DNA from 2 places in the Paraburkholderia largidicola genome. Region 2 is predicted to be linked to the other one. Evidence: riboswitches for the same ligand, from Rfam matches in the RefSeq annotation. Region 2 holds a riboswitch; the other holds the start of a gene.
The links. A riboswitch is a leader RNA that binds a small molecule or an ion and turns the genes downstream of it on or off. The one in region 2 is predicted to bind cobalamin.
Positions count from the first base shown of each region.

Region 1: another riboswitch for cobalamin. It lies ahead of PPGU16_RS12265 (TonB-dependent receptor domain-containing protein); the one in region 2 lies ahead of cobG (precorrin-3B synthase).

Region 1 covers NZ_AP023174.1:2,756,365-2,762,403, reverse strand. Annotated here, with positions in the region: gene PPGU16_RS12290 (SIMPL domain-containing protein) at 426-1,163, opposite strand; gene PPGU16_RS12285 (EVE domain-containing protein) at 1,352-1,822, opposite strand; RNA gene ssrS (6S RNA) at 1,964-2,145, opposite strand; gene PPGU16_RS12275 (cell division protein ZapA) at 2,210-2,527, opposite strand; gene PPGU16_RS12270 (hypothetical protein) at 2,524-2,886, opposite strand; cobalamin riboswitch at 3,105-3,368, shown strand; gene PPGU16_RS12265 (TonB-dependent receptor domain-containing protein) at 3,433-5,415, shown strand; gene PPGU16_RS12260 (FecCD family ABC transporter permease) at 5,422-6,039, shown strand, end outside.
Region 2 covers NZ_AP023175.1:273,429-279,467, forward strand. Annotated here, with positions in the region: gene cobJ (precorrin-3B C(17)-methyltransferase) at 1-210, opposite strand, end outside; gene PPGU16_RS17925 (precorrin-2 C(20)-methyltransferase) at 198-956, opposite strand; gene PPGU16_RS17930 (precorrin-8X methylmutase) at 957-1,583, opposite strand; gene cobG (precorrin-3B synthase) at 1,576-2,964, opposite strand; cobalamin riboswitch at 3,051-3,285, opposite strand; gene cbiE (precorrin-6y C5,15-methyltransferase (decarboxylating) subunit CbiE) at 3,374-4,582, shown strand; gene PPGU16_RS17945 (cobalt-precorrin-5B (C(1))-methyltransferase) at 4,582-5,679, shown strand; gene PPGU16_RS17950 (cobalt-precorrin-6A reductase) at 5,676-6,039, shown strand, end outside.

The DNA of each region.
Region 1 (6,039 bases), on a different replicon from region 2:
CTGGGGCTCTTACAGGGTGGGGCGCGTGCTATCGGTCCGAAGTGAGGCGTGGGGAGTACTTGGGCCGACACACAGTTTGCCACCTGGGCGGCGGTGGACTGTGTGGCGCGGCATGCTGTAACCCGGGAGGGTGAAGCGGGTGAGGCGCATCGCAAGAGCGCTGGCAACGAGCATGAGTCACGTGGCTGCCGTGTGAAGTGTAAGAACCTTTGGGGGCCCTCAGGCAGGAACAGGGATTGGCGGTGTGAGCCGCTTTCTTTTGCCTACTTTTCTTTGCGGCGGCAAAGAAAAGTAGGTGCCGCCCCGCACAGGGGCGACGCATGCGAACCAATAACAAAACGTGGACGCCAGCGCAAAGGCGAAAACACAAAAAACGCCCACGCCGCCAAGGCGAAAAAACCCCCGCTGCCTCGCAGACAAAAAAATCACTTCATCTGCACAGACCCTGAAACATTAACCGTCACGGTAGACGTGCCACCTTCAACCGGCACAGGCGCCGCCGCCTTGGCACTAACATCCGACCGCATGCTCATCATCATGACAGGCCGTGGCGGCACGCCACCACTATGCCCGACATTAACTTCGCGAATGGTATAGCCGCTATACCCGAAAGCCTGCGCAGCCGAACTAGCCTGTTGCTTGAACGATGCAATCGCCTGCCCCGTCAGCTTCTGCCCGGCAGCGCGCTCAGCCTCCGGCGACAGTGAAAACTGCACATTCCCAACCTGCATGATCGAAGACAGCTGTCCCGCGAGCTTCGATGCTGCCGCGAAGTCGTGCGACTCCAGCACGATCTCCGTGCGGCCGCGCCATGCAGAAATACGCCCGTCGCGATCCGTCGACGGATAGATCGAGAACGAACCGGTGCGCGCCGTCACACCGCTCACGCCCTTCGCCTTCTGCAGCGCCTGGTCGGCATGCTGGTTCAGCGTGCCCGTCAACGACGACGGATCGCTCGCTTCCTGCTCATAGAACAGCGTGATATCGACGACGTCTTGCGGCACGTCGGCACTCGCCTGCGCGTTCAGCGACAGCACACCAGCCGGCTGATACTGCTGCACAACGGTTTGCGCATTGGCCGCGGCGGACGTGAGCGCGAGGGCAACTGGCGCCGCGCATGCGCCGGCCGCGAGCGCCCACACGAGCGCAGATTTCTTGGTCATTGTTCGACTCCTTCGTTGAGCAGGTTATGCGTGCATGCGTCGAGGTCCACGGCGCCAGGCGCAATGGCGCGGCGCGCGTGGCATGACGCTTGCGAGGCGGTTAGGCTTCTGAAAGGGTCGTCTGGTTCCCGAGTGAATACTCGAATGTCACGCGGACTCGCGTATTCATCACGCACGCACTCGCGTACTCACGCAGCACGCTTCGCAAGCTGCTTCGTGATGAACGCCCATTCAGCCTCCGTCACGGGCGTGATCGACAGGCGGTTGCCCTTCGCGAGCACGCGCATGTCGGCAAGCTCGGGATGCTCGCGCAACGCGGCGAGCGGGATCAGTTTGATCTTCTTCTTGAACACGACATCGATGAGCGTCCAGCGCGGCGTTTCCTGCGACGACTTCTCGTCGTAGTACGGGCTCTTCGCATCGAACTGGGTCGGGTCTGGGTAGGGCGTCGACGACACTTCGGCGATGCCCGCAATGCCCGGCTCAGGGCAACTGGAGTGATAGAACAACACGCCGTCGCCGATCTTCATGATGTCGCGCATGAAGTTGCGCGCCTGGTAATTGCGCACGCCCGTCCAGGGCAGCGTGCGTTGCGGGGCATTCGCGAGATCGTCGATGCTCGCTTCGTCCGGTTCGGACTTCATCAGCCAGTAGCGCATGAGTCGGATTGAACGTGAGATAGAAGGAAGTCTTCGTCGAACAGTCGGGTTCAAACGTCTTGCAACATGCCGCGTGCCATCAGGCCGCAAAGCGCACGCACAAAGAAAAACGGCATCGGACAAAGTCCGATGCCGTTCGTATAGGTCCCCGCCTTAGCCGCTAGGCCGGCATCCTGAACCTGAGGTTCAGAATTGGTCGCAGTTAGCAGCACTTCGGGTACATCAGACAGAGTGACGCGCACACCCGTGCTACAAATTTCCGCAACCGTGCACATAGCATTGGTTCAAGGAATATATGACCTTGGCGAACCAGGCAGGGAAGCTTTAAAACGTTTGCTCTACAACATGGGCCCGACCGCAAACCAATCAAGCCCACCAGAATTTTCTTTACTGCACGCTGCCGTACTGTTGGATCACAGTGCCCAGCTGCTCATTCATCTGGTGCATTGTACGCCGGATTTCTTCGGCGGGAAATGATTCTCCGTGTCGCACGCTGGCTTGCAGCCTAAGCAGTTCCGATGCCAGCGACAATGCCGCCATCACGGCGATACGATCCTGACCGCGCACGTTGCTGTTGGCGCGGATCTTCGACATCTCGGCGTCGACACGCGCCACCGCTTCGAGCAGCGCCGCTTCCGTTTCCGGCGAGCAGGCGAGACGATAGGGCTGGCCGAGGATCGACACTTCGATCTGCTTCGTGGTCATGCGTTTTCTCCGTGGCGGGTCGCGTCGTTGTTCGCGTCGTGATTGGCCTGCGCCTGCTGCTCGGGCGCGAGGAGATCGAGTTGATTGTCGGGCTCATGACCGCGAGCGCGCGGCAACTTCTCGAGGATGGCGTTCAGACGTACCTGGGCATCGTCGATCTTCGCGGACAGCGCATCGCGCTCCGCTTGCAACGCGGCGCGTTCTTCGCGAGTCTGTTCGAGTTCTACGCGGGTGGCTTCGCATTCGGCGCGCGCTTGTGCGAGCTGTTCTTCGAGTGCGAGGCGCGCTTCGTTATAGCGCTGGCTGATCTCGATCAGCCGGCCGATGTTCTGTGACAGTGTTTCGAGTTCGGTGAGCATGTGCTGCGTCCTCTAAAGACATGGCATTCTAGCGCGGAATGTCGCACGCTCGGGCATTTGTCTCGTTTCGAGACGTAACAGTAGCGCTTTAACGCCGCATTATCCAGGTGTCTCGTCGCGATTCACACATTTTCACCCTTAAAACAGGGACTTTTTTAACAGTCCGTCATCGAAGTCGATGCGATGCCTCGCGTTCTTGACGCGTGTGTGCGCCACTTCTACACTTGCGGCACTCTGGTGCCCGCGCGCGGTATCGCGCCGCGCGCAGTTAAACGGGAAGCAGGGAGCGAAGTCCGCCCGGACGAGCCAACCTGCGCTGTCCTCGCAACGGTACAACGACCGCAGTTCCTGCAGGTCGACCCATGCACGCGTCGAGCCATCCATGAGAGCCGATGCCGTGCGAAGCGCCACTGCGCATGATGCGTGGGAAGGCGGGTCGGCCAGTCGTCAGCCCGGATACCGGCCGGAGGCAAGGAGCGTATCGCTCCTTGTACAGGCATCGGCCCACGAGGAGCGGGCCGCGCACAGGCCCACAGGACTCTTTCGATGCTCACCTCCGTGTTTGTCCACCCGGCGTTTTCGCGTCCGGTGTTTCCGCGTTTGCTGTGTCCGCATGTCAGGCGCGCGCCGCTTGCCGCGCTTGCCGTCATCGCCTTCGCTGCAGTCCCGTTCGCTGCAAGTGCGCAGCCAGCCGACGAGGCGAACCCATCCGCCACATCCACGGATCGATCGGACAATGGCCCGACCGATACTTCGTCAAAGACAATCCCCACGACTTTGTCGCCCATCGTCGTCACGGCGGACCGCCGCGCGCAGCGACTCGCCGACGCGATTCCGCAGACCACGCTGTTCGACGCGCAGGACATCGCGGACAACAGCGCGCGCGACTTGCCGGGGCTGCTGCAGTTCGCGCCCGGCGCGCAGGTCGTGCGCAACGGCGGGCCGGGCGCGACCTCGAGTCTGTTTTTGCGCGGCGCGTCGGCGACGCAATCGCTCGTGCTGATCGACGGCGTGCGCGTCGATTCGGTGAGCCAGGGCAACGCGCAACTCGAGCAGATTCCGCTCGATCAGATCGATCACGTCGAAGTGGTCAACGGCAACGTGTCGGCGCTGTATGGATCGGGTGCGATCGGCGGCGTGGTGCAGGTGTTCACGAAGGATGGCGGCAACCATCCGCCGCGTTTTCACTTCGACGTCGAGTACGGCAGCTATCACACGCAGCGCCAGGCGGCGGGCGTCGACGGCGCGCTCGACAAGGACGGCCGCACGACCTTCAGCGTCACGCTCGCGCGTGCGAAGACGGACGGTTTCTCGTCGATCGACCCGGCGCTCGCGCCCGTCAATCCGAACGCCAACGGCTACTTCAACGAGAGCGTGAGCGCGTCGCTGCGTCACAAGCTCAACGACCAGTGGGACATCGGTCTGCGCTACTTCCAGTCGAACGGCAACGACAGCTTCGACAATCCCTTCGGCCTGCCCACCGATCTCAACAACCTGCACAGCAAGGTGCAGACAGCCTCGGCGTTCGCGAACGGCAAGCTCACCGACGGGTGGACGACACGCTTCGTCGTCGCGACGGGTAACGATCGCAGCAACACGTCGCTCAATGGCGACTATCTGTATCGCTACGATTCGGACAACCGGCAGTACACGTGGCAAAACGATTTCACGTTTGCGCGCGATCAAAAGCTGCAACTGGGCTACGAGCATCTCGACCAGACGCTCGACTCGAACCAGTACAGCGCGCCCGATCGTCACGTGAACTCGGTGTTTGCGGGCTATACGGGGCGCTTCGGCAACAGCCAGATCCAGGCGAACCTGCGACGCGACCAGTACTCGGATTTCGGCGGAGCCAACAGTTACTATCTGGGCTATGGCTACGACTTCAACGAGCACTGGAAGGTGACTGCAAGCTGGTCCGATGCGTTTCGCGCGCCGAGCTTCAACGATCTGTACTACCCGTATAGCGGCAATCCGCTGATCCAGCCGGAGCACAGCCATTCCGTCGAAGCCGCGTTGCAGTACGCGTCCGATGCGCTCGGCCTGATGAAGCTCACGGCATTCCAGACGCGCTACACGAACCTGATCGACTATGTGCAGACCACGCCTGGGATCTTCGTGGCGGAGAACGTGGGGCATGCGAAAGTGCAGGGCATCGAAGGATCGTGGCAGGGCCATGTCGGCAAGACCGACGTGCGCGCGGCCGTGACGTTCCAGAATCCCGTCGATGAAGACACGCATACCGATCTGAATCGTCGCGCGCGGCATTTCGCTTCGTTCGCGGCGAACCGTAATATCGGCAACTGGCGGGTGGGCGGCGAATGGCTCGTGAGCGGCGAGCGTGACGACAGCGGCACGGCGCTTGGCGGTTATGGCATCGTGAACCTGTCGGCGCGCTACAACGTCACGAAGGCGTGGTACGTGGCCGCGCAAATCCAGAATCTCTTCGACAAGGACTATGAACTCGCCTACACGTATAACACGCCAAGGCGTGGCGCCTACATCACCGTCGGCTGGCAGCAGCAATAACGCGCGATGAACGGCCTCGTGCAACGTCAGCCGATCCACATCGCGCGAGGCATGAGCGCGAAGCGCGCGCTCGCCATCTGGACGGCGCTCGCCGTCGCGGCGCTCGCGGTCTTCGTGGCGTCGCTTGCGCTCGGGAGCGTGAGCGTCGCGCCGACGCGCGTATTCGACGCATTGCTGCCGTCGGCTGACGCATCGTCCGATCTCGCCGTGCAGATCGTGCGCACACTGCGCCTGCCGCGCGCGCTCGCCGGCTTCGGTTGCGGGGCGTTGCTAGCGCTCGCTGGCGCGTTGCTTCAGGTGCTGTTGCGCAATCCGCTTGCCGAACCGTATGTGCTCGGCGTGTCGGGCGGTGCGGCGAGCTTTGCGCTGGTCGCGATGATCGCGGGCTGCGCGTGGTGGATCGTCGATGCATCGGCGTTCGCCGGCGCATTCGTGTCGATTCTGCTGGTGCTCGGTCTCGCACGCGGCGCGCTGTGGCGCGGCGAGCCGCAGGACGCCTCGCCGCGTCTGCTGCTGACGGGCGCGGTGATCGCAGCGGGGTGGGGCGCCGTCATCACACTGTTATTGACGATCGCGCCCGACAGCCGCCTGCGCGGCATGCTGTTCTGGCTGACAGGCGATCTG
Region 2 (6,039 bases):
CGCCGCGCACAGCGCGACGATCGGCGTGCCGCTTGCGTACAGCTCGCCCAGATGCACGCCGAGTTCGCTGAAGCTCACGTCCGCGTCCGTCACGCGGCCTTGCAGCCCGTGCACCTGCGCGCCTTCGTAGCGGGCCTGGACGCGCCGCGCGGTTGCCTGCGCGCCGACGCCGAGTATCACGATGGCGGGCGGCGTCGTCATCCTTGCCATTTTTCCCCCGGCACGACGAGCAGGGAGAAGTAGGGCGACGCCATCGGATCGACGTCGGCGAGCGGCACGATGCGCTGGTTGGCCATCGTTGCGCGTTCGACGTAGAGCGCGCGGTCCGCGAGACCGAGTTCATGAAGTACGCGGCGCACCTTGTCGAAATTGCGGCCGAGCTTCATCACGACGGCGGCATCGGCATCGGCCAGCCGCCGTTTGAGTTCATCTTCGGGCAGGACACCCGACAGCACCGACAGCGTCTGGTTGCGATACACGAGCGGCTGGCCGAGCACGGCGACGCCGCCGAGCATCGAGCACACGCCGGGCACCACTTCGGCGTCGAAGCGCGGCGCAAGCCGGTTCGCGAGCCGGTCGTGCAGATACATGTACGAGCCGTAGAAGAACGGATCGCCTTCACAGATCACGGCCACGTCGCGGCCAGCGTCGAGGTGCTTCGCGACCACTTCGGCGGCCGTGTCGTAGAAGTCGGCGATGATCGCTTCATACGACAGCGGTGGCTCGAGCGCCTCCGTCGTCACGGGGTAGACGAGCGGCAACTGTTCCTGTTCGCTCGACAGATGCGATTCGATGATCGAGAACGCGTTGCCTTTCTTGCCCTTCGCGACGAAGTACGCAACCACGTGCGCCGACTTCAGGAGCCGCAGCGCTTTTAACGTGATCAGTTCCGGGTCGCCGGGGCCGACGCCGAGCCCAAAGAGACGCCCGCCCGTGCTGTTCGCCTGACCGCTCATTTATTCGTCCTCCGATGCGAGCGCGTTCACGGCGGCCGCCGCCATCGCGCTGCCGCCGCGCCGGCCTTGCACGGCGACGAACGGTACGCCGCGGCTATCGGCGGCGAGCATCGCCTTCGATTCCGCCGCGCCGATGAAGCCGACCGGGAAGCCGAGAATCAGCGCGGGGCGGGGCGCGCCGCCGTCGAGCATGTCGAGCAGATGAAAGAGCGAGGTCGGCGCATTGCCGATCACGACGACGCTGCCTTGCAGATGCGGCCGCCACAATTCGAGCGCGGCTGCCGAGCGGGTGTTGTTCATCTCGCGCGCGAGGGCAGGCACGGATGGATCGGCCAGCGTGCAGATCACGTCGTTGCGGGCGGGCAGGCGCGCGCGCGTGATGCCTTCGGCGACCATGCGTGCGTCGCAGAGGATCGGCGCGCCGTTGGCGAGCGCGTGGCGCCCGGCGCGGCCCGCGCCCTCCGAAAAGCGCAGATCGCCGACGATATCGACCATTCCGCACGCGTGGATCACGCGCACGGCGAGCTTTTCGAGGTCGGCGGGAATGCGCGAGAGGTCGGCTTCCGCGCGTATCGTCGCGAACGACTGGCGATAAATTTCCTGTCCGTCGCGGATGTAGTCAAGCATCGAATGGCTCATCAGTTGGGGGAAGGGCGGACGCTTGCAGCACGTCCGCGGCTTCGTCGATCGTCAGACCGCGCGCGATGCATCGGCCGAAGCCGTTGGGATCGCGCGGGTCGTGTGTGTGGTACAGGTCGTAATGGCCGTCGGCCACTGCGAGCAGGGTGTAGGGCGCGCGATGCGCGGCTGCGCATGAACGCGGGCAACCGCTGAGATGCACTTGCGTAGGGTCGGGCACGTGAGCGGCGAGCTTCAGTGCGTCGGCTTTCGTGTCCGCGTGGCTCTTCGCGCAGCCGGTCGAGCCGGCGCACGCAATCACGCGGGTCAGCGGATGGTCAGCAGTGGTGGCGAGGCCGAGCGCTTCGAGCGTGTGCAATGTGGCGTCGAGGTTCGTTGTGTCGATGTCGGTGAGCAGTACGCTTTGCCATGGCGTCATGCGCAGCGTCGCGCGCTCATTGCCGCGTGCGAGTTCGGCGAGGCCGCGCAATGTCGCGCTGGTCATGCGGCCCAATGCGGGCTGGGCGCCGACATGCCTGCGCTCGCCGTCGTTTTGTCGATGCGCGCCGAGCCTTCGCGATGCATCAGCCGGTTCGCGGCGCCAATGTTGGATCGATGCGTCGCGCAGCACGTGTACGCCGCTTTTGCGTTCGGCGTGCGTGACGATGCTTTGCGCGGAATGCGCGGTGAGCAGGTCGCGCATGCGGGTATCGTCCGGCGCGGCGAGGTCCAGGAATGTGTGCACGAGCGCGCGCGCGAACGTTGCAAGATCCGAAGCCGCGACGGCGGCGAATGCGCTCTCATGTTCCGCAACAACGGGCGGACATCCCGCGAGGCCGAACGCGAACAACACGTCCGAACGCTCGGGATGCGGCAGCGCCGAAAACCAGATGTCGTGCGGATGATCGAGCATCATCAGGCGCTCGCCGCCATCGAGCATCAGCGAGAATTTCGGCGACAGCGCGGCGAAACGCGTGTCGCTTTGCAGGAGCGTGAGCAGATCGCGGGTGAGTACGGTTGTGTCGAATAACGCGTTAGCATCGCGGCCCGCAACCGGGCTGGTCATCACGTTGCGCACGTCGTCGGCGAAGGCGTGCCCGGTGTTCTGCGGACCGAGGCCCGCGTCGAGCAGCGCCGCAACGAGCGCGTCTTCATGGCCGCGCTTCACGCCGCGTAATTGCAGATTCGCGCGATTCGTGATGTCGACGATCCCCGACGCGTGTTCGTCGATTACATTGGCGATGGCCAGCGCCTGCATTGCGCTCAACTCGCCGCCCGCCAGCTTCACGCGGCAGATGCCGCCGTCGAGCGCAGGCACGATGCGCAGCAGCCCCGGACAAGCCGAAGGGCGCAAGGCGGAAGCGTCGGACGAATGGAAAGCGTGGCTCAAGACATCACCGGGTAAGCGTCGCGCGACGGCCCGGGCGTCTCGAAAGAGAGCGGCTCGGCATCGGTACACCCCGCCCGATGTTGGCTGGCACGAACTGTTGGCCGGCAGGTTTCCTGTGTCGACCAGAGTTGACGCTTTAGCGTCTTACTCTGGTCCCATGCAAAGCGCTGCGGGTCAACGTCCACACCGGCCTTCCCGGTATCACCAGTGGCGCAAATTGGCGTGGACTCGCTGCATACAGTTGCGGGGGCAGTCACGGTCATCGCAGTGATGTGTGTTCCCTCTTAGGCCCCGAAAGGCACCGGCGAACGGGTATTATGCCTTTTTTCGAACAGCACAACGATGCCGCAGCCTTGAAACACGGCCCGCAGCAGCGTTTTCAGTACAGCAAGCAGATGAGGACGGACGCATGTCGGCGTGGCTGACCGTGGTGGGAATGGGCGATGACGGTTTTGCCGGTTTGGGGAAAACGGCGCGGCGCGCGCTGATCGACGCATCGGTGATCTATGGCGGCGAGCGGCATCTGGCGATGCTGCCCGTGTGCCTGAACGCCGCGCGCGAGCCGTGGCCGCATCCGTTCGACATCGTGCCCGTGCTCGCGCGCCGCGATACGCCCGTGTGCGTGCTGGCGAGCGGCGATCCGATGTTCTACGGCGTCGGCGCGACGCTCGCCCGCCACGTTCCCGCCGATGAATTGCGCGTGTTGCCCGCGCCGTCGTCGGTGTCGCTGGCGGCGGCGCGCCTTGGCTGGCCGTTGCAGGACGTGGCGACGGTGTCGCTGGTTGGCCGGCCGCTTGCCGCGTTGCAGACGCATCTGCACGATGGCGCGCGCGTGTTCGTGCTGAGCGCGGACGGCGCGACGCCCGCCGCCGTGGCTGCGTGGCTCGTCGAATGCGGCTTCGGCGCGACGCGCATGATCGTGATGGAGCATCTGGGCAACGCGTCCGAACGCCTGATCGACGTTCGCGCGCACGACTGGTCGATCGGCGAAACGGCGACGCTGAACGTGATTGCCCTCGATTGCCGGCGCGATGCCTCGTCGGATGCGCCAAGGCTCGCGCTGACGCCCGGCCTGCCCGACGACGCCTATCGCCACGACGGCCAGTTGACGAAGCGCGACGTGCGCGCGCTGACGCTCGGACGCCTCGCGCCCGCGCCCGGCGAACTGCTGTGGGACGTCGGCGCGGGCTGCGGATCGATCGGTATCGAATGGATGCGCGCGCACGCCACCTGCCGCGCGATTGCGATCGAAGCGAATGCGGAGCGCCAGCGTTTCATCGAGCACAATCGCGATGCGCTCGGCGTGCCGGGACTGCAACTGGTCGCAGGCAAGGCGCCCGACGCATTGCAAGGGCTGCCCGCGCCTGACGCGGTTTTCATCGGCGGCGGCGTGACGGTGGATGGCGTGCTCGATGCCTGCTGGCGCGCGCTGAAACAGGGCGGACGGCTGATTGCGAACGCCGTTACGCTCGAAGGCGAGGCGGCGCTCGTCGCGTGGCGCGCGCAGCATGGCGGCACGCTGACGCGTATCGCGCTCGCCGAAGCGCAGGCGCTCGGCGGCTTCGAGACGTGGCGTTCCGCGCTGCCGATCACGCTACTCGACAGCCGCAAACCGTGATGCGCGACGAAACGCCCGAACAGCCCGCGCCGCTACGCAGTGGCTACACGACGGGAAGCTGCGCGACGGCGACGTCGCTGGCGGCGGCGCGTCTGCTGCTGACGGGCATTGCGAGCGATGTCGCGGAAATCGTGCTGCCAAAAGGCCAGCATGTGCCGATGAAGCTCGTATTCTGCCGCCTGCGCGACGATGTGCATTCAGCCGAAGCGGGCACGATCAAGGACGCGGGCGACGATCCCGACGTCACGCATGGCGCCGTGGTGTTCGCGCGCGTGCGCCTTGCCGATGAACCCGGCGTGCGTTTTCATGCGGGGCCTGGCGTCGGCACGGTGACGCGCGCGGGCCTCACGCTGCCCGTCGGCGAGCCGGCCATCAACCCGGTGCCGCGGCAGATGATGACCGCGCATCTGACCGAACTCGCGGCCGAGCATGGCTATGCGGGCGGCTTCGAAGTGACGGTCGGCGTGGAGAACGGCGAGGCGCTGGCGCAGAAGACGATGAACCCGCGCCTGGGCATCATCGGCGGTCTGTCGATACTCGGCACGACGGGCATCGTGCGGCCGTTCTCGTGCTCGGCGTATATCGCGTCGATCCATCAGGGCATCGACGTGGCGCGCGCGAACGGCTACATGCATATCGCCGCGTGCACGGGCAATGCGAGCGAGGACGCGATGCGCGCGTACTACCAGTTGCCCGATATCGCGCTGATCGAAATGGGCGACTTCGCGGGCGCGGTGCTCAAGCATCTGAAGCGCGCGCCCGTCGACAAGCTCAGTATGTGCGGCGGCTTCGGCAAGCTGAGCAAGCTCGCGGCGGGGCATCTCGATCTGCACAGCCGCCATTCGAGCATCGACTTGCCGCAGCTCGCTGCGTGGTCGGCGCAACATGCCGCGAGCGACGCCGCGTTGCAGGCTGCCATCGTCGGCGCGAACACGAGCCAGGAAGCGCTCGCGATGGCGCGCAAACAAGGCGTGCCGCTCGGCGATATCGTCTGTGCACGCGCGCGCGACGTCGCGCGGGAAATCGTGCCCGCGTCGGTCGAAGTCGAGATGTTCGCAATCGACCGGCAGGGCAACATCATCGGAGTGGCACGATGACGCGTGTGTTATTGCTCGGTGGTACGGGCGACGCATTGCAGATCGCGCGGCAACTCGGGCCGAAGCATGTCTATAGCCTCGCGGGGCTTGGGCGCGTGCCGGAAGGGCTGGCGTGTGAAGTGCGCGTCGGCGGCTTTGGCGGCAGCGAAGGGCTTGCGCGGTTTATCGAAAGCGAAGGCATTGCGCTCGTGATCGACGCGACGCATCCGTATGCCGCACAAATGAGCGCGAATGCGGCGGCCGCATGCCGCGAGACCGGGGTGCCGTGCTGGGCGCTGCGCCGCGCGGGCTGGACGCCGCAGACAGGTGACGACTGGCGGATGGTCGATGGCTGGGATGCGTTGGTCGATGCGATCCGGC